DNA from 4 places in the Mesorhizobium monacense genome. Region 1 is predicted to be linked to each of the others. Evidence: predicted binding sites of a transcription regulator. Region 1 holds the regulator's gene; each other region holds the start of a gene.

What was found. Region 1 encodes HrcA, which represses chaperone genes, less so after heat shock. Its sites were predicted from a motif close to GTTAGCACTCNCNNNNNGNGAGTGCTAAC; they were not measured.
Region 2: groES (co-chaperone GroES) is a predicted target of HrcA. The motif match lies at 2,655-2,683, and genes of this name have one in related genera.
Region 3: AC1RUK_RS14950 (co-chaperone GroES) is a predicted target of HrcA. The motif match lies at 2,242-2,270, and genes of this name have one in related genera.
Region 4: AC1RUK_RS34425 (co-chaperone GroES) is a predicted target of HrcA. The motif match lies at 1,689-1,717, and genes of this name have one in related genera.

Annotation. Positions count from the first base shown of each region.
Region 1 covers NZ_CM165567.1:5,851,113-5,855,324, forward strand. The annotation lists gene AC1RUK_RS27975 (PQQ-dependent sugar dehydrogenase) at 1-894, opposite strand, end outside; gene AC1RUK_RS27980 (hypothetical protein) at 991-1,188, opposite strand; gene hrcA (heat-inducible transcriptional repressor HrcA) at 1,361-2,443, opposite strand; gene rph (ribonuclease PH) at 2,579-3,295, shown strand; gene AC1RUK_RS27995 (VOC family protein) at 3,303-3,713, shown strand; gene rdgB (RdgB/HAM1 family non-canonical purine NTP pyrophosphatase) at 3,713-4,212, shown strand, end outside.
Region 2 covers NZ_CM165567.1:3,129,695-3,133,906, forward strand. The annotation lists gene AC1RUK_RS15050 (TetR/AcrR family transcriptional regulator) at 57-683, shown strand; gene AC1RUK_RS15055 (LysR family transcriptional regulator) at 690-1,586, opposite strand; gene AC1RUK_RS15060 (SDR family NAD(P)-dependent oxidoreductase) at 1,680-2,459, shown strand; gene groES (co-chaperone GroES) at 2,799-3,095, shown strand; gene groL (chaperonin GroEL) at 3,158-4,212, shown strand, end outside.
Region 3 covers NZ_CM165567.1:3,108,795-3,113,006, reverse strand. The annotation lists gene AC1RUK_RS14960 (hypothetical protein) at 1-116, opposite strand, end outside; gene groL (chaperonin GroEL) at 140-1,774, opposite strand; gene AC1RUK_RS14950 (co-chaperone GroES) at 1,831-2,187, opposite strand; gene AC1RUK_RS14945 (hypothetical protein) at 2,682-2,942, shown strand; gene AC1RUK_RS14940 (hypothetical protein) at 2,942-3,307, shown strand; gene AC1RUK_RS14935 (hypothetical protein) at 3,398-3,640, shown strand; gene AC1RUK_RS14930 (hypothetical protein) at 3,637-3,951, shown strand; gene AC1RUK_RS14925 (DUF1488 family protein) at 3,948-4,212, shown strand, end outside.
Region 4 covers NZ_JBXAYW010000001.1:285,286-289,497, reverse strand. The annotation lists partial or broken gene AC1RUK_RS34440 (IS6 family transposase) at 19-143, shown strand; gene AC1RUK_RS34435 (hypothetical protein) at 445-882, shown strand; partial or broken gene AC1RUK_RS34430 (hypothetical protein) at 1,004-1,290, opposite strand; gene AC1RUK_RS34425 (co-chaperone GroES) at 1,773-2,087, shown strand; gene groL (chaperonin GroEL) at 2,138-3,781, shown strand; gene AC1RUK_RS34415 (hypothetical protein) at 3,833-3,898, shown strand; gene AC1RUK_RS34410 (4a-hydroxytetrahydrobiopterin dehydratase) at 3,949-4,212, shown strand, end outside.

The DNA.
Region 1 (4,212 bases):
GACATTGTCGCCGAGTTCGTCTCGCTCGTTGACGACGCACCAGAGCGCGCCGGTGGCCGGCTGCACGGTCATGCCGGAGCAGTTGCGCAGCCCGGTGGCGAAGCTGCGCCGGTTCTTGCCGTCGGGATCGAAGGCGAGAACGTCGGCGCGGCCTTGCTCGGAGCCCCAGGCCGCGCCCAGCGGCTGCGATTTCGCCCATTGCTCGAGCCCGCCCTCCGGTTCCTTGCCGATATCCTCGGCAGCATTGGAGCCGGAGCCAACCGACAGATAGAGCGTCTTGCCGTCGGGCGAGAAGACGATGTCGCGGGTCCAGTGGTGGCTGGAGGGGATGTCGGCGACGATGGTTTCCGGCTCGCCGGACGCCTGCAGGTCGCCGTCACGATAGGCGAAGCGCACGACGCTGTTGCTGTTGGCGACATAGACCCATTGCGGCTTGTCTCCCGGCGGGTAGAAGGCAATGCCATAGGGCCGGTTGAAGCCCTTGGCGAAGGTGGTTTCGTCGGCAGGCTTGGCGCTGCCCTCGGTGAGACGGTAGACGCGTATCTGGTTGACCTTGCTGTCGGCGACGAAGAGGTCGCCGTTCGGCGCCATGCGCACGACACGCGGATTGTCGATGCCGGAGGCAATCAACTCTACCGAAAAGCCCGGCGGCAGAATTGGCTTGGCGCCTTCGGGACGATCGGCCAAGCCGGCGCCGTTGGACGCGGATTCGGTGAGGTAAGGGGCCTGCAAATCATCAGGCCTGATCAGTCGACGCACGCCCGGCCTGTCGGCCTTCCAGTCGCCGAAGGCGGCTTTCCCCGTCAGCACCGGCTGGTCCGACTGTAGCGCGAAGCTGCTGGGGACGACAAACAGAGTGGCGACAAATGCCGCCAGACCGACACGTCGGATCATGGCATTCTCCGGTTCACCTTGACCAGCGAAACGGGCAGACCCGCCTGCTTGTTCCGAGCAGGGCCTCGGCACACAGGGATTTGAAGGATCGCCGGTTCAGGTCCCGGCAGCGTAGAAATCGTCGTCGAGACGCTTTTCCAGTTCAACGAGATCGGCCGGCAGCGGCAGGCCCATGGCGCGCAGCTCCCTCAGCTTTTCGCGCAGCTGTTCCTGCACCTCATGCTGGTCCTCGGGCTGGTTGATCATTTCCTCGAGCAGCAGGCTGATCTGGGCCTTCAATGATTCCAGCGCCATTCTTTTTCTCCTCGGCAGCCTGTTCGTTCCAAGGTGTGTTGAGATTCGGGTCAGGCCGCGCCGAAAATGGTGGTTTCCGAGAACCGGAGCGGAGCGTACTTTTGGGTACGTGAGCACCGGAAGCGCAGGAAACCGCCATTTGCAGGCCGGTCTCACCCGAATATCGATACACCTAGCGCAGCATGCGCGAAATGAGCTGCGCCGTATAGTCGACCATCGGCACTATGCGGGCGTAGTTCAGGCGCGTCGGGCCGATGACGCCGAGCGCGCCGACGACGCGGGCGTCCTTGTCGCGATAGGGCGCGACGACCAGCGACGAGCCGGACAGCGAAAAGAGCTTGTTTTCCGAGCCGATGAAGATGCGCACGCCAGGCCCTTCCTCGGCAAGGTCGAGCAGCTGGACCAGCCCGTCCTGCGTCTCCAGGTCCTCGAACAGATGGCGCAGCAACTCGATATCGGCCTGGGCGGTGACGTTTTCCAGCAGATTGGCGCGGCCGCGCACGATGAGACGCGCCGGCAGGCCGCTGTCGGCGCCTGCCCAGACCGCCAGGCCCTTCTCGACCAGGTCCTGCGACAGCGTGTCGAGGGCGGCCCTGGTCTCTTCCTTGATACGGGCGATCTCGATGCGCGCCTCGGCCAGCGTCCGGCCACGGATATGGGCGTTGAGGAAGTTCGAGGCCTCGTGCAATTGCGAGACGGTGGTGCCGGCGGGCAGGTCGACGACGCGGTTCTCGACATCGCCGTTCTGCGACACCAGCACGGCCAGCGCCTTGGTCGGCTCGAGCTGGATGAACTCGATGTGCTTGAGCGCCACTTCGTTCTTGGCGGCGAGCACCAGGCCGGCGCCGCGCGACATGCCCGACAGCATCTGGCTGGCCTCGGTCAGCATATGCTCCAGCGTCGCGCCCGAGCCGGAGGCCCGCACCTGCGCCTCGATGATGCGGCGCTCCTCGTCGGAAAGGTCGCCAAGCTCCATGAAGGCGTCGACGAAGAAGCGCAGGCCGGTCTGCGTCGGCAAACGTCCGGCCGAGATATGCGGCGCATAGATCAGGCCGAGATGCTCGAGGTCGCTCATCACATTGCGGATGGTCGCCGGCGACAGCGACGAGGGCAGTATGCGCGACAGGCTGCGCGAACCGACCGGCTCGCCATCCCTCAGATAGGAATCGACGATGCGCCGGAAAATGTCGCGCGAACGCATATCCAGTGACTGGAGCACCGGCGACTGCGACGCGGGATCGACTGCCTTGGTCATTCGGGCCAAAAACCTCCGGTTCAAATATAGACTTAGGCCGTGCCCGCGCAACCCGGTCCATTTTCCTTTGCGCCATGGGCCGCATGCGTCTACAAGCCGCCCACGATTCCGGAAAACCAGAAGAAAGAGGCCTGAATGCGCCCCTCCAAACGCCAAGCCGACGAAATGCGCGCCATCTCCTTCGAGCGCGGCGTCTCCAAACACGCCGAAGGCTCGTGCCTGGTGAAGTTCGGCGACACGCATGTCCTGTGCACGGCGAGCCTGGAGGAAAAAGTGCCGGCCTGGATGCGCAATTCCGGCAAGGGCTGGGTGACGGCCGAATATGGCATGCTGCCGCGTTCCACCGGCGAGCGCATGCGCCGCGAGGCCTCCGCCGGCAAGCAGGGCGGCCGCACGCTGGAGATCCAGCGGCTGATCGGCCGCTCCTTGCGCGCCGTGGTCGATCTGCAGGCGCTGGGCGAGCAACAGATCACCGTCGACTGCGATGTCATCCAGGCCGATGGCGGCACCCGCACGGCGTCGATCACCGGCGGCTGGGTGGCGCTTTACGACTGCCTGCGCTGGATGGAAGCCCGGCAGATGGCCAGCGTCGCCAAGGTGCTGAAGGACCATGTCGCGGCGATTTCCTGCGGCATCCATGACGGCCAGCCGGTCATCGATCTCGACTATCTCGAGGATTCCTCGGCCGGCACCGACGCCAATTTCGTCATGACCGGCAAGGGCGGCATCGTCGAGATCCAGGGCACGGCCGAGGGCGAGCCCTTCTCCGAAGACCAGTTCGCCGCGCTGATGGGCCTGGCCAAGAAGGGCATCCAACGCCTGGTCAGCCTGCAGCAGATGGCTGTCGTATAGGCTTTCCATGAGACCTCCCGCCATCCTCGAATCGGCCCTCTACGTCACCGATTTGGCTGCCGCGGAAGCCTTCTATCGCGACATGCTCGGCCTCGAGGTGCTCGGCAAGGTCGAGGGCAGGCATGTGTTCTTCCGCTGCCGTTCCGGAGTGCTCCTGCTCTTCAACGCTGAGGCCACCAAGGTACCGCCGGCGCCCGACGCCAGGCTGAAGGTGCCGCCGCATGGCACAGTCGGCGATGGCCACCTCTGCTTTGCCGCGAGCGCTGACGAGATCGCCGGCTGGCGGCAACATCTCGCGACGAAGAAGATCGCCATCGAAAGCGAGTTCGAGTGGCCGCAAGGCGGGCGTTCGATCTATATACGCGACCCCTCCGGCAATTCGATCGAATTCGCCGAAGCAAGGATCTGGGGCCTCTGATGCATTCGCTCAACGGACAAAAGATCGTCGTCGCCAGCCACAATGAAGGCAAGCTGCGCGAATTCTCCGACCTGATGGCGCCGTTCGGCTTCGAGGCGAAATCCGCCAAGGAGTATGGCCTGCCGGAGCCGGACGAGACCGGCACCACCTTCGAGGAGAACGCCTACATCAAGGCCTTTGCCGCCGCCAAGGCGACCGGCCTGCCGGCGCTGTCGGACGATTCCGGCCTCTGCGTCGACGCGCTCGACGGCGCGCCCGGCGTCTACACCGCCAATTGGGCAGAGACGCCGGACGGTTCGCGCGATTTCGGCATGGCCATGCAGCGCACGGAAGTCGCGCTGCAGGAAGTCGGCGCGGTCGATCCGGCACAGCGCAAAGGCCGCTTCGTCGCTGTCATCTGCCTGGCCTTTCCCGATGGCGATGCCGAGTATTTCCGCGGCGAGGCCGAAGGCACGCTGGTGTGGCCGCCACGCGGCACGCTCGGTTTCGGCTACGACCC
Region 2 (4,212 bases), 2.7 Mb from region 1:
TTGATCATATTTATTGTCAACCGGGAATTTGGACTTTCTGGCGAGAGATCCGACGCATGACGGAAGCAAGGCGATTGGCGACCGAGCCGCGGCGCAGACCCAAGCAGGAGCGCAGCCGCGAGCGCATCGACGCGATCCTGTCGACGACCATGCGGCTGATCGGCGAGAAGGGCATCGACGCCGTCACGATGAAGGAAGTGGGCGCGCTGGCCGGCGGGCCGATCGCCACCGTCTATCACTATTTTCCCAACAAATCGGCGATCCTGGCGATGCTCTATGAGCGCTTCTCCGAGGTCAGCCGCACCCGCTTCGGCGCGATCATCGCTGAAATCCGTGGCCTGGACGACGTGACGGCAGCGGCTGATCGCCTGCTCGACGACTATTATGAGCGCGTTGCCGAAGACCCGGCCATTCAGGATCTGCAGAACGCGATCCAGGCCGACAAGGCGCTGCAGAATCTCGACATCGCCGAGACAAGACAGCAGGCGAGCACGTTCTGCGAGCATGTCGGCCCGCTCATCGATCCGGAGCGGCGCGAGCAGTTCGCCCGCGTGGTCTTCCTGATCTTCCAGCTTGCCGGCGGGGTGGTGCGGCTTGCGCTGACGCAGGACGAGGAAGAAGGCCGACGGACGATCGATGACTACAGGTCGATTATTCACGCGCAGCTGCGGTTGTTTCTTTAATCGACCTCAGGGATCCAGCTTCGGCGCCAAGATGTCGACCAGCCAGTCGACGAACACCCGCACCCGCGGCGACAGTTGCCGGCTGCGTGGATAGAGCACCGAGATCGGCGTCGCGGTCGGCGGATAGTCGCCCAGCAGCTCGACCAGCCGGCCGGCGGCAAGATCATCGGTAAAACGAAGCCGCGGTGCCTGGTAGAGGCCGAAGCCGAGCCGTACCAGAGTGGCGCTGGTGTCGGAATTGGCCACGGTGACCAGCGACGGCAGGACGATCTCGCGGACCTTGCCGTCGACCATGAACTCCAGCGGCATCACCTGTCCGGTGCGCGAGGAGACGAAGCCGATCATCATATGCCCGGCAAGATCGTCGAGAGAGCGCGGCAGGCCGTGGCGCTCGAGATAGGCAGGGCTGGCGACGGTGATTTCGCGCGCCGTGCCCAGCCGGCGCACGATCATGTCGCTGTCGGGAAGCACGCCGGCGCGGATGACGCAGTCGACACCTTCGCGCACGAGGTCGACCAGCCGGTCCCCCTCGCCTATGTGCACGCTCAGACCCGGATGGCGGGCGAGCAGCGCCGGCAGTTCCGGCAGGATGAAGGTGCGCGCCATGTGGCCGTTGACGTCGATGCGCAACCGCCCGCGAACCTCATTGGCGGCAAAGCTGCCTTCGGCATCCTCGATGTCGGCCAGGATGCCGGTGCAGCGCTGATAATAGGCCTCGCCGTCGAGTGTCGTCGTGACGTGGCGGGTGGTCCGCCGCAGGAGTTGCGCGCCCAGCCGTTCCTCGAGCTGCTTGATCGCGGAGGTGGCGCTGGAGCGCGGCAGTCCGAGATCGGCGGCGGCCGCAGTGAAACTGCGCCGCTCCACGACGCGGGCGAAGAGGCGCATGCTGTCGAGCCTGTCCATGTTCCGATTGTTCGTCTTTCCTGAATAGAGAAGGCAATTTTTGCCTGATTATATCCGCCAGGCGGGAGAATAAATAGAGGCCATCGCAAATCGATGGAGACGACCATGACCAAGACCAATCGCCCGATAGCCCTGATCACCGGCGGCAGCCGTGGATTGGGACGCAACACCGCGCTCAGCCTCACCCGCAGGGGCGTCGACCTGGTGATTACCTACCGGTCCCGCGCGGACGAGGCCCAGGCGGCCATCGCGGAGATCGAGGCGGCGGGCGGCCGCGCCGCGGCGCTGCAACTCGATACGGGCGCGGTCGCGACCTTCCCGGCCTTCGTCGAGGCATTGAAGCGGACGCTCAGCGAGACCTGGCAGCGCGACCAGTTCGACTTCCTCGTCAACAATGCCGGTACCGGCCTGCGCAAGACCATCGCCGAGACGACCGAAGAGGAATTCGACACGCTGATGAACATCCACCTCAAGGGCGTGTTCTTCCTGACCCAGGCGCTGCTGCCGCTGATCGCCGATGACGGCCGCATCATCAATATTTCGAGCGGACTGGCGCGCTTCTCGGTCCCGGGCTCGGCGGCCTATGCGATGATGAAGGGCGGCATCGAGGTGTTTACGCGCTATCTGGCCAAGGAACTCGGCTCCCGCCGCATCACCGCCAACACGGTGGCACCCGGCGCGATCGCGACCGACTTCAATGGCGGCCATGTGCGCGACGACGCCGACATCAACCGCATGGTGGCAGGCGTCACCGCGCTCGGCCGCGCCGGCGTGCCCGACGATATCGGCCCGATGATCGCCTCGCTGCTGTCGGACGACAGCCGCTGGGTCAACGCCCAACGCATCGAGGTGTCGGGCGGCATGAACATCTAGCCTCCAAGCGTCTCGACTTTCCCGCTGCGCCGTGTTTCACAGCTCCCACCCGGCGCAGCGGATGCATTTCGCGGCCGATACCGGCGGCGATCATCGCGTTCCATGAACGGGCGATCGCGAAAAACAAAATTTCGCGCGACCAGGTGGCTCGGCGCGCCTTGACTCCGACAGACCAGCAGCCTATTTCACCGGCACGTTAGCACTCGCCATTGGTGAGTGCTAACCAAGTCCGGCATCACCGGGCTGCATTGGTTGTCCGGCTTCGCCGGGCAGCATTGGTTTGTCCGGCTTCGCCGGACGGAGGAACAGTTCTCACCGTTCTCATTCGAGGAAGAAAAAATGGCAAAGTCGAAGTTCCGCCCGCTTCATGACCGCGTGGTCGTTCGCCGGGTTGAATCCGAATCCAAGACCGCCGGCGGGATCATCATCCCGGATACGGCGAAGGAAAAGCCGCAGGAAGGCGAGATCATCGCCGTCGGTTCCGGCGCCCGCGACGAAGCCGGCAAGCTCGTCCCCCTGGACGTCAAGGCTGGCGACCGCATCCTGTTCGGCAAGTGGTCGGGCACCGAAGTCAAGCTCAATGGCGAAGACCTTCTGATCATGAAGGAATCCGACATCATGGGCATCATCGGCTGAATATCGGCCTCACCGTCATCTAAATCTGCGGGCTCGATCAAAGCCCCTGCCAGGAGCTAAACATGGCTGCCAAAGAAGTAAAATTCTCCCGCGACGCCCGTGAGCGCATGCTGCGCGGCGTCAACATCCTCGCCGACGCGGTGAAGGTCACGCTCGGCCCCAAGGGCCGCAACGTCGTCATCGACAAGTCGTTCGGCGCCCCGCGCATCACCAAGGACGGCGTCACCGTCGCCAAGGAAATCGAGCTTGAAGACAAGTTCGAGAACATGGGCGCGCAGATGGTCCGCGAAGTTGCTTCGAAGACCAACGACATCGCCGGCGACGGCACCACGACCGCGACGGTTCTGGCGCAGTCGATCGTCCAGGAAGGCCACAAGGCGGTTGCCGCCGGCATGAACCCGATGGACCTGAAGCGCGGTATCGATCTGGCCGTGACCGAAGTCGTCGTGGCGCTCGGTAAGGCCGCCAAGAAGATCAAGACCTCCGAGGAAGTCGCCCAGGTCGGCACGATCTCGGCCAATGGCGACGAGTCGGTCGGCGCCATGATCGCGGAAGCGATGCAGAAGGTCGGCAACGAGGGCGTCATCACGGTCGAGGAAGCCAAGACCGCCGAGACCGAACTCGAAGTCGTCGAAGGCATGCAGTTCGACCGCGGCTACCTGTCGCCCTACTTCGTCACCAACGCCGACAAGATGGTTGCCGATCTCGAGGACGCCTACATCCTGCTCCACGAGAAGAAGCTCTCCAACCTGCAGGCCATGCTGCCGGTCCTCGAGGCCGTCGTGCAGACTTCGAAGCCGCTGCTCATCATCTCGGAAGACGTCGAAGGCGAGGCCCTGGCCACGCTGGTCGTCAACAAGCTGCGTGGCGGCCTGAAGATCGCCGCCGTCAAGGCGCCGGGCTTCGGTGATCGCCGCAAGGCCATGCTGGAAGACATCGCCATCCTGACCGGTGGCCAGGTCATCTCCGAAGACCTCGGCATCAAGCTCGAGAACGTCGGCCTCAACATGCTCGGCCGCGCCAAGAAGGTGTCGATCTCCAAGGAGAACACCACCATCGTCGACGGCGCCGGCAAGAAGGCCGAGATCCAGGGCCGCGTTGCCCAGATCAAGCAGCA
Region 3 (4,212 bases), 2.7 Mb from region 1:
CGCATGCTGGCAACCACGTTCTTCATGCTCCTGGATGTGGTCGGCGTCGCAGCAACGGCGACCGGCGGCTTGACCCCAAGCCTGCCGAATACCGGAAGCAGTGTCGGTTCACGCACGGGTTTCTCCTGGCTCCAAGGCCTCAGTATCCCATTCCGCCCATGCCGCCGCCGCCGGGTGAGGGCGCGGCATCCTTGGCCGGAATGTCGGTGATCATGGCTTCGGCGGTGATCAAGAGCGCGGCGATTGAGCCGGCATCCTGCAGTGCCGTGCGCACCACCTTTGCCGGGTCGACGATGCCGGCCTTGATCATGTCGACATAAACCTCGTTCTGGGCATCGAAGCCCTGATTGTGATCCTTGCTGTCGGAGAGCTTGCCGACGACGATCGAACCCTCGACGCCGGAATTCTCGGCGATCTGGCGGATCGGTGCCTCGAGTGCCCTGAGCACGATCGAAATGCCGGCCGTCACATCGGCATTGGCGCCGGTCAGGCCCTTGAGCGCCGACCTGGCGCGCAGCAGCGCCACGCCGCCGCCCGGAACGATGCCTTCTTCGACAGCCGCGCGCGTTGCGTTCAGCGCATCGTCGATGCGGTCCTTCTTTTCCTTGACTTCCGATTCGGTGGCGCCGCCGACGCGGATCACCGCAACACCGCCGGCGAGCTTGGCCAGCCGCTCCTGCAGCTTTTCCTTGTCATAGTCGGAGGTGGTTTCCTCGATCTGGCCCTTGATCTGGGCGATGCGCGCCTGGATGGTCGCCTTGGTGCCGGCGCCGTCGATGATTGTGGTGGTGTCCTTCTCGATCAGCACGCGCTTGGCGCGGCCGAGCATCTCGATGGTGACGTTGTCGAGCTTGATGCCGAGATCCTCGGAAATCATCTGGCCGGCGGTCAGCACGGCGATGTCTTCCAACATCGCCTTGCGGCGGTCGCCGAAGCCCGGCGCCTTGACGGCCGCGACCTTGAGGCCGCCGCGCAGCTTGTTGACGACCAGCGTCGCCAGCGCTTCGCCCTCGACGTCCTCCGAGATGATCAGCAGCGGCCTGCCGCTTTGCACGACGGCTTCGAGGATCGGCAGCAGCGCCTGCAGATTGCCGAGTTTCTTTTCGTGAATGAGGACGTAGGCGTCCTCCAGTTCGGCGCGCATCTTGTCGGCATTGGTGACGAAATAGGGCGAGAGGTAGCCGCGGTCGAACTGCATGCCCTCGACGACGTCGAGTTCGGTGTCGGCAGTCTTGGCTTCCTCGACGGTGATGACGCCGTCATTGCCGACCTTGTCCATCGCCTTGGCGATCATCGCGCCGACGGTGGCGTCGCCATTGGCGGCGATGGTGCCGACCTGCGCGATCTCGGCCGAGGACTTGACCTTCTTGGACCGCGCCTTGACTTCCTTGACCACGGCGGCAACGGCCTGGTCGATGCCGCGCTTGAGGTCCATCGGGTTCATGCCGGCGGCGACCAGCTTGGCGCCTTCGCGCAGGATCGAGGCGGCCAGCACCGTGGCGGTGGTGGTGCCGTCACCGGCAAGATCGTTGGTCTTCGAGGCCACTTCGCGCACCATCTGCGCGCCCATGTTCTCGAACTTGTCGGTGAGTTCGATTTCCTTGGCCACCGTCACCCCGTCCTTGGTGATGCGCGGCGCGCCATAGGCCTTGTCGATGATGACGTTGCGGCCCTTGGGGCCGAGCGTCACCTTGACGGCGTTGTTGAGGAGTTCGACGCCGCGCAGCATGCGGTCGCGGGCATCGGTGGAGAATTTGATTTCCTTGGCAGACATGATTGTTCATCCCGTTCGAATATTGGAGTGGGCGGTTTGCCGTGAAGCCAGACTGGTCAGGCGGCGTTCTTGACGGCCACTGTCTTGTCGATGATCCCGATCTCGCTCTTGTCGATGATCTCGATCTTCTCGAGAATGCCCATGATATCGGCTTCCTTCATGATCAGAAGGTCTTCGCCGTCGATCTTGACCTCGGTGCCCGACCATTTGCCGAACAGGATGAAGTCGCCGGCTTTCACATCGGGCACGATCAGCGCGCCGCTTTCGTCGCGTGCGCCCGGGCCAACGGCGATCACTTCGCCTTCCTGGGGTTTTTCCTTGGCATTGTCGGGAATGATGATGCCGCCCTTGGATTTGGTGTCGCCTTCGGCGCGGCGAATGACGACGCGGTCGTGGAGTGGCCGGAATTTCATGGGGAGCTTCCTTCTGGGGCCGGCATAGGCGGCCGCTACCCCTGATATAGGCGCGTTGGCACTCGATAGATAGGAGTGCCAGAATTAATTCTCGCGAATGCCCAAGAAATCGAATGAAATAATTCGAGGCGCGCAGAAAATCATTCGCATCGGAGGAAAACTTTCTGCCGCCGTGATTTTCGCGGACGCTGATTTGTTATTTAAAAGGATAAATAAAAGGGCGCCGCGACCTTGTTTGCAACTCAATTGAGGCGCATATGTAAAGCTCGTTGATTTGGTCGAGTTGGCTTTGTGTCAGAGCCCCGCCATTCACCACCGAATTCTCGAAAACGAGTGCATGCGCCGGTCCGGCGCACATTTCGTTCCGTTCGAACCCTGGAATGAAACCGACGCTGACCACGGATGTACTGGCAGCGTCGGGCATCGTCCTGGCGGTTCGAGTGGGAATGATACGGAAAGGCGCAGCCGCGCGTTTCCGCGGAAAGCCGCAATTCATGACCAGCCGCACCACACCATCAGTCGTTCGCTTCAGGTCGGCGTTTTCGCTGCCCGGCTTCGATACGCCGCAACCACCCGGAGAGTATCGCGTCGATCATGACGAGGAAGCCCTCGAAGGGGCTTCGCTGACCGCATGGCGCCGCGTCGCCACCTTCATTCACCTGCCGGCGATCTCCGCCAGCGGAGCCACGCGGCAGATGGTGCCGATCGAACCGGCATCGCTTGAAGCCGCACTGGAGCAGGACCAGAGACAATGATGAGAACCACCACCCTGATGCAACGCAACGCACGCCCGGTCCGCCGCGAAGCCGCAACGCATCTGTTTGCCGTCGGACAGGCTGTCCGGCTGAAGGGCGGCTTCGGCACATTTCCAAAGACCGCGGAAATCTACCGCATCACGGCCACGCTGCCGCCCCGAGGAGATTCGCTGCAATACCGCATCCGCAGCGACGGCGAACTTCATGAAAGGGTGGCGACGCAGGACAGTCTCGAACCGGTCGCCACGTCGCCCGGTGACACCATAACGCTCATCGAAAGGACGTTCGACCATGTCAAAGGGACAAAAACGCTCGAGCCGGGAGATCAGGAAGCCGAAGCAGGAAAAGGTCCTGCCCAAAGCTGAAAGCGTGTTCGGCACCCAGACCAGGCTTGCCGCCAACATCAGTTCCCTGCGCGGCAAGGGCAAGACCTGACGCTACGGGCTCTGATGACGATGAAGATCCTGATCGAATTCTATCGCACCCGGGAAGCGGACGATGCGCATGCCCTGATCGGCCGCGAGACCGTGGAAGCGGCCGACCTCGACGATGCGATCGAAATCGCCAGGCTTCTGGCCAGGACCCTGAACATGCCGCAGCGGCCGGACGCCATGACGATCGCCGACACGAATGGCGCAGCGCTCTATTCCGGCGCTCTCGCCACGCAAGCGGTCAATGAGGAAAGGCCAGCATCATGAATGCCCATAGCAACGAAGCCGATCGGCGCCGCAATGCCGCCGGGGCCTGGGACAACGAGGCTGGCGCGTCGGGATGCGATTTCGCCGACCGTCAATATGGCCGCCGCGTCGAAGCCGATCGTTCCTGGACGGTCTATCACGTCTTCACCGGAATTCCGGCGCAGAGCGACGGCAGCGCCATGACCGGCCTCAGCCGATCGGACGCGACGCACGGCATGTTGTCCCTCAACCTGCGCAATGCCGAGCGCCGCAGGGCGCGACTTGCCGCGCCGCCAATTGTCCCGCACGAGACAGCGGCGGGCCAGTCATGACGCTCTCATTCCCCAACCCCAGCCGCAGCTTCGACGAAGCCCGCAACGCCGTCCGCTTCACTGGCCATGACGGCATGTTCGAAGTGCGCTTCTTCGTCGAGATCGAGGCGCTGGCAAAATCCGACAGCGCCTTGGCCGGGACAGCGGCGTCGGAAACAAAATACCTGTCGGCCTTCGACACCTTGCGATCATCCATCCACAAGGTTGCCGGTAAAGCCTATTCCCGCGACCGCCGCAGTTCCTACACTTTGACTGCCGCCG
Region 4 (4,212 bases), on a different replicon from region 1:
TTCGATAATGGTTTCGACACGGACAAACTGCGATCCTACGGAGTAGCCAGGCGCCAGGTCATGCCGGAAGTCGTACACTGGAGCCACAAGGGCCTAACGACCGGGCGGAGAACTCGCATCAGCCCGGCCTTCGGCGGTTTCGAAGCTAAACTGCCACTCCCTTGATCCCGCTGCCCGGCCAGCAATGGAGCCGGGCTACTCCAGCACAGACTCTGCCCGTCGATCACCTCGATCGGCACGGACTCCAGACCAACATCTCGCACAGCCGCGCATTTGACCGCGTTCGCCAAATTAATGGCCGGTCTTTGCGAAGCCTCCACATCTGCGTGAACGAAGCCCTCCAGGCATCATCGTGATTGGACTTGATGATCCGTTGGAGTCACGTTGGTCCCAGGTATAGGTAGGAAATGGGTGGACCAACTATCGTCCGAATAGGAGGCTGAAATGAAGCACCAGACGATCGAGCAACTGCAGATCGTCGCCGAGATCGATCAGGCCTACCCGCGCCAGGCCATGTCGCGCAGCGAACGTCTTGAACGCTGGGCGGAGCTCCTCGAACGGAACCCTGACCGGCGTCTCTCGACACTGCCTCAGACCGAGTATCAGCCGGTTAGAGCACGCGCGGCCATGCGCGGCGACGGCTCGCCGATCTCAGTCGCTTTCGAGGATCCTGTCCTCCGCGCCGCCGGGTTGGAAAACGACAACTACGGCGAAGCGAAGCGGTTCTTCGAACTGACCGACAGGCAATTGCATGAGATCATCTGCTATTGTCATTTTGGCTCGACGGTGACCGCCGCAACGGCCGCCCATCACATCCGTGCGGTGCGTACCGGGAGACACCCCGGCATGTTCGCTCGGTTGCGTGAGGCGTTCGTCGGATAAAGCCAGCGCCGTTTCGCAGCATCATTTTTGAAGCGGCTCGCATGGAAAGCCGCCGCCGCAGCGCAGGCAAGCGCTCCCCACGCGGGAAGGCTGCGTTGCATGAAGGATGGTGCGGTCATGATTATCCAAGGTCCTTTTCGAGAGCAGCGTCAAGGTCTGCTGGGCTGAGCTGCACCATCTGTTGCGCCGAACTCTGCAGGGCGATTGCCGGCAGGTGAATGAACGCGCCGACGCGTCGCCAGGCAAGCCTGGAGGATCCCCTCAATCGATTCCTCGTCGTGATCAACGCGGTAGTCTCCTGCAGGTTGCCACGCCTCAAAACCCGGCAGCCGGAACGCGACGGTCTGCGTGGTGCGACTGGCCGTGGGTGCGGCTTTCCGCAGGAGCACGCCGACGCCCCTCCTGCATCTTTTCCATCCGAACCGGAAAGATCCCAATGCTGCCAGTACATCCGTGGCCAGCGCCGTGGTTCAAAGGCTCGAACAGAGCGACATGCGCGCCGGATAAGCGCTATACATTCGCTGTCGAAAATTCGGTGCGGTCGAAGGTCGCGGACCTATGTCGATCGGGACCGCGAAAGCAAAATCGGCCAAATCCACGCGATCTATATATATGTCTCGGTGCACATTCAATCGAGACTCAATAGGTTTGGTTCGTAATTGCGGATTAATATAGTCTGTTGTCGGAAAAATTACGATGGATGAATTACAATAAAATTGCTTATAGCTCCCCCTTTCGGATGGCCAAAGTGCCGGTACCAACGACTGATTTACATTTCAAATATTTTAGGTTTGAGGAATTAAAAATTTGGCACTCCTATCATTCGAGTGCCAAAGGGGCTATGTTAAGTGTTGCAGTCGCTCTATGTGCGGCGGCAGAAAGAACCCCCAATGAAATTCCGACCACTCCACGACCGCGTCGTCATTCGGCGCGCTGAAGGCGACAACAAATCCAAGGGCGGAATCATCATTCCCGACACCGCTAAGGAAAAGCCTCAGGAAGGCGAAGTGATCGCCGTCGGCCCAGGCTCACGTGACGAAAGCGGCAAGCTGATCCCGCTCGACGTCAAGGCCGGCGACTTCATCCTGTTCGGCAAATGGTCCGGCACCGAGGTCAAGATCGACGGCGAGGATCTCCTGATCATGAAGGAGAGCGACATTATGGGCATCGTCGAGAAGACCAAAGCGGCCAAGAAAGCCGCCTGACCGGGCGATTTGCGCTCTGCTAATTTCTAGACTGAACTGGACGTAAAATCATGTCTGCCAAGGAAATCAAATTCGCTACCGATGCCCGCGACCGCATGCTGCGCGGTGTCGAGATCCTCAACAATGCCGTCAAGGTGACGCTCGGCCCCAAAGGCCGCAATGTCATCATTGACAAGGCCTACGGCGCGCCGCGCATCACTAAGGACGGGGTCGCCGTCGCAAAGGAAATCGAGCTTTCCGACAAGTTCGAGAACATGGGCGCGCAAATGGTGCGCGAAGTGGCCTCGAAGACCAACGACCTCGCCGGCGACGGCACGACGACAGCGACGGTGCTGGCCGCTTGCATTCTGCGCGAAGGCACAAAATTTGTTGCCGCGGGCATGAATCCGATGGATCTCAAGCGCGGCATCGACCTTGCTGTGGCTGCCGTGGTGAAGGACATTCAAGCCAGGGCCAGGAAGGTCAAATCTTCGGACGAGATCGCCCAGGTTGGTACGATCGCCGCCAATGGCGACGCCACCGTCGGTGCGATGATCGCCAAGGCGATGGACAAGGTCGGCAATGAGGGCGTGATCACCGTCGAGGAGGCCAAGACCGCCGAGACCGAACTCGATGTCGTCGAAGGCATGCAATTCGACCGTGGCTATCTTTCTCCCTATTTCGTCACCAATGCCGACAAGATGCGCGCGGAGTTGGAGGACCCCTACATCCTCATTCACGAGAAGAAACTCGGAAATCTGCAGGCGATGCTGCCGATCCTCGAAGCCGTGGTGCAAAGCGGCAAGCCGCTGCTGATCATCTCGGAAGACGTCGAAGGCGAGGCGCTGGCGACGCTGGTGGTCAACAAGCTGCGCGGCGGCCTGAAGGTCGCAGCCGTCAAGGCGCCAGGCTTCGGTGACCGCCGCAAGGCGATGCTGGAAGACATCGCCGTGCTCACCGCCGGCCAGATGATTTCCGAAGACCTCGGCATCAAGCTCGAGAACGTCACCATCGACATGCTCGGCCGCGCCAAGCGCGTGCTCATCGAGAAGGACACGACCACGATCATCGACGGCGCTGGTGAAAAGACCGGCATTTCAGCGCGCATCCAGCAGATCAAGTTGCAGATCGAGGAAACCACCTCGGATTACGACAAGGAAAAGCTGCAGGAGCGGCTGGCGAAGCTGGCTGGCGGCGTTGCTGTCATTCGCGTCGGCGGCGCGACCGAGACGGAAGTCAAGGAAAAGAAGGACCGCATCGATGATGCGCTGAACGCCACTCGTGCAGCCGTGGAAGAAGGCATCGTTGCCGGCGGCGGTGTTGCGCTTTTGCGCGCCAAGGCAGCTTTGACTGAGCTTGCTGGCGCGAATGCTGACATGACGGCAGGCATCTCGATCGTGCTGAGGGCGCTCGAAGCCCCCATCCGCCAGATCGCCGAGAATTCCGGCGTCGAAGGTTCGATCGTCGTCGGCAAGCTCTCCGACAGCAAGGATCACAATCAGGGCTTCGACGCCCAGAACGAAGTCTATGTCGACATGATCAAGGCCGGTATCGTCGACCCCGCCAAGGTCGTTCGGACGGCCCTGCAGGATGCCGGCTCGATTGCCGCGCTGCTGATCACCGCTGAAGCAATGATCGCGGACATTCCGCACAAGGATGCGCCCGCTATGGGTGGCGCAGGAGGTATGGGCGGAATGGGCGGAATGGACTACTGAGCGGCGCCTGAAATTATAGCCAGGACGACGGGAGGCCAGCGACGCGGGCACATGCGAGCCGATATCTCGGCGATCATCGGTTCGCTCGACATCGTGTTCGGGGAGATCGATCGATAGGCGCTCGTCGCTGTCGTTTTGCTGCTAAAAATGGTCTTGGAGACAAGAACATGACCGACACTCTTGCCGAGAAAACATGTACGCCTTGTCGCGGCGGCGTCCCGCCGCTCACGCGTGATGAAGCCCAACGCTTCCAGGCACAGGCTCCTGATTGGGAGCTGGGTGACGATGCCCACCGCATCCAGCGGAGCTTTCGATGCCGCAATTTCCGGGACGCGCTCACCCTTGTTCAGGAGATCGGTGAGCTTGCCGAAACCGAAGGTCATCACCCCGACATCAGCTTCGGCTGGGGTTATGTGACGGTTTCCCTGAGC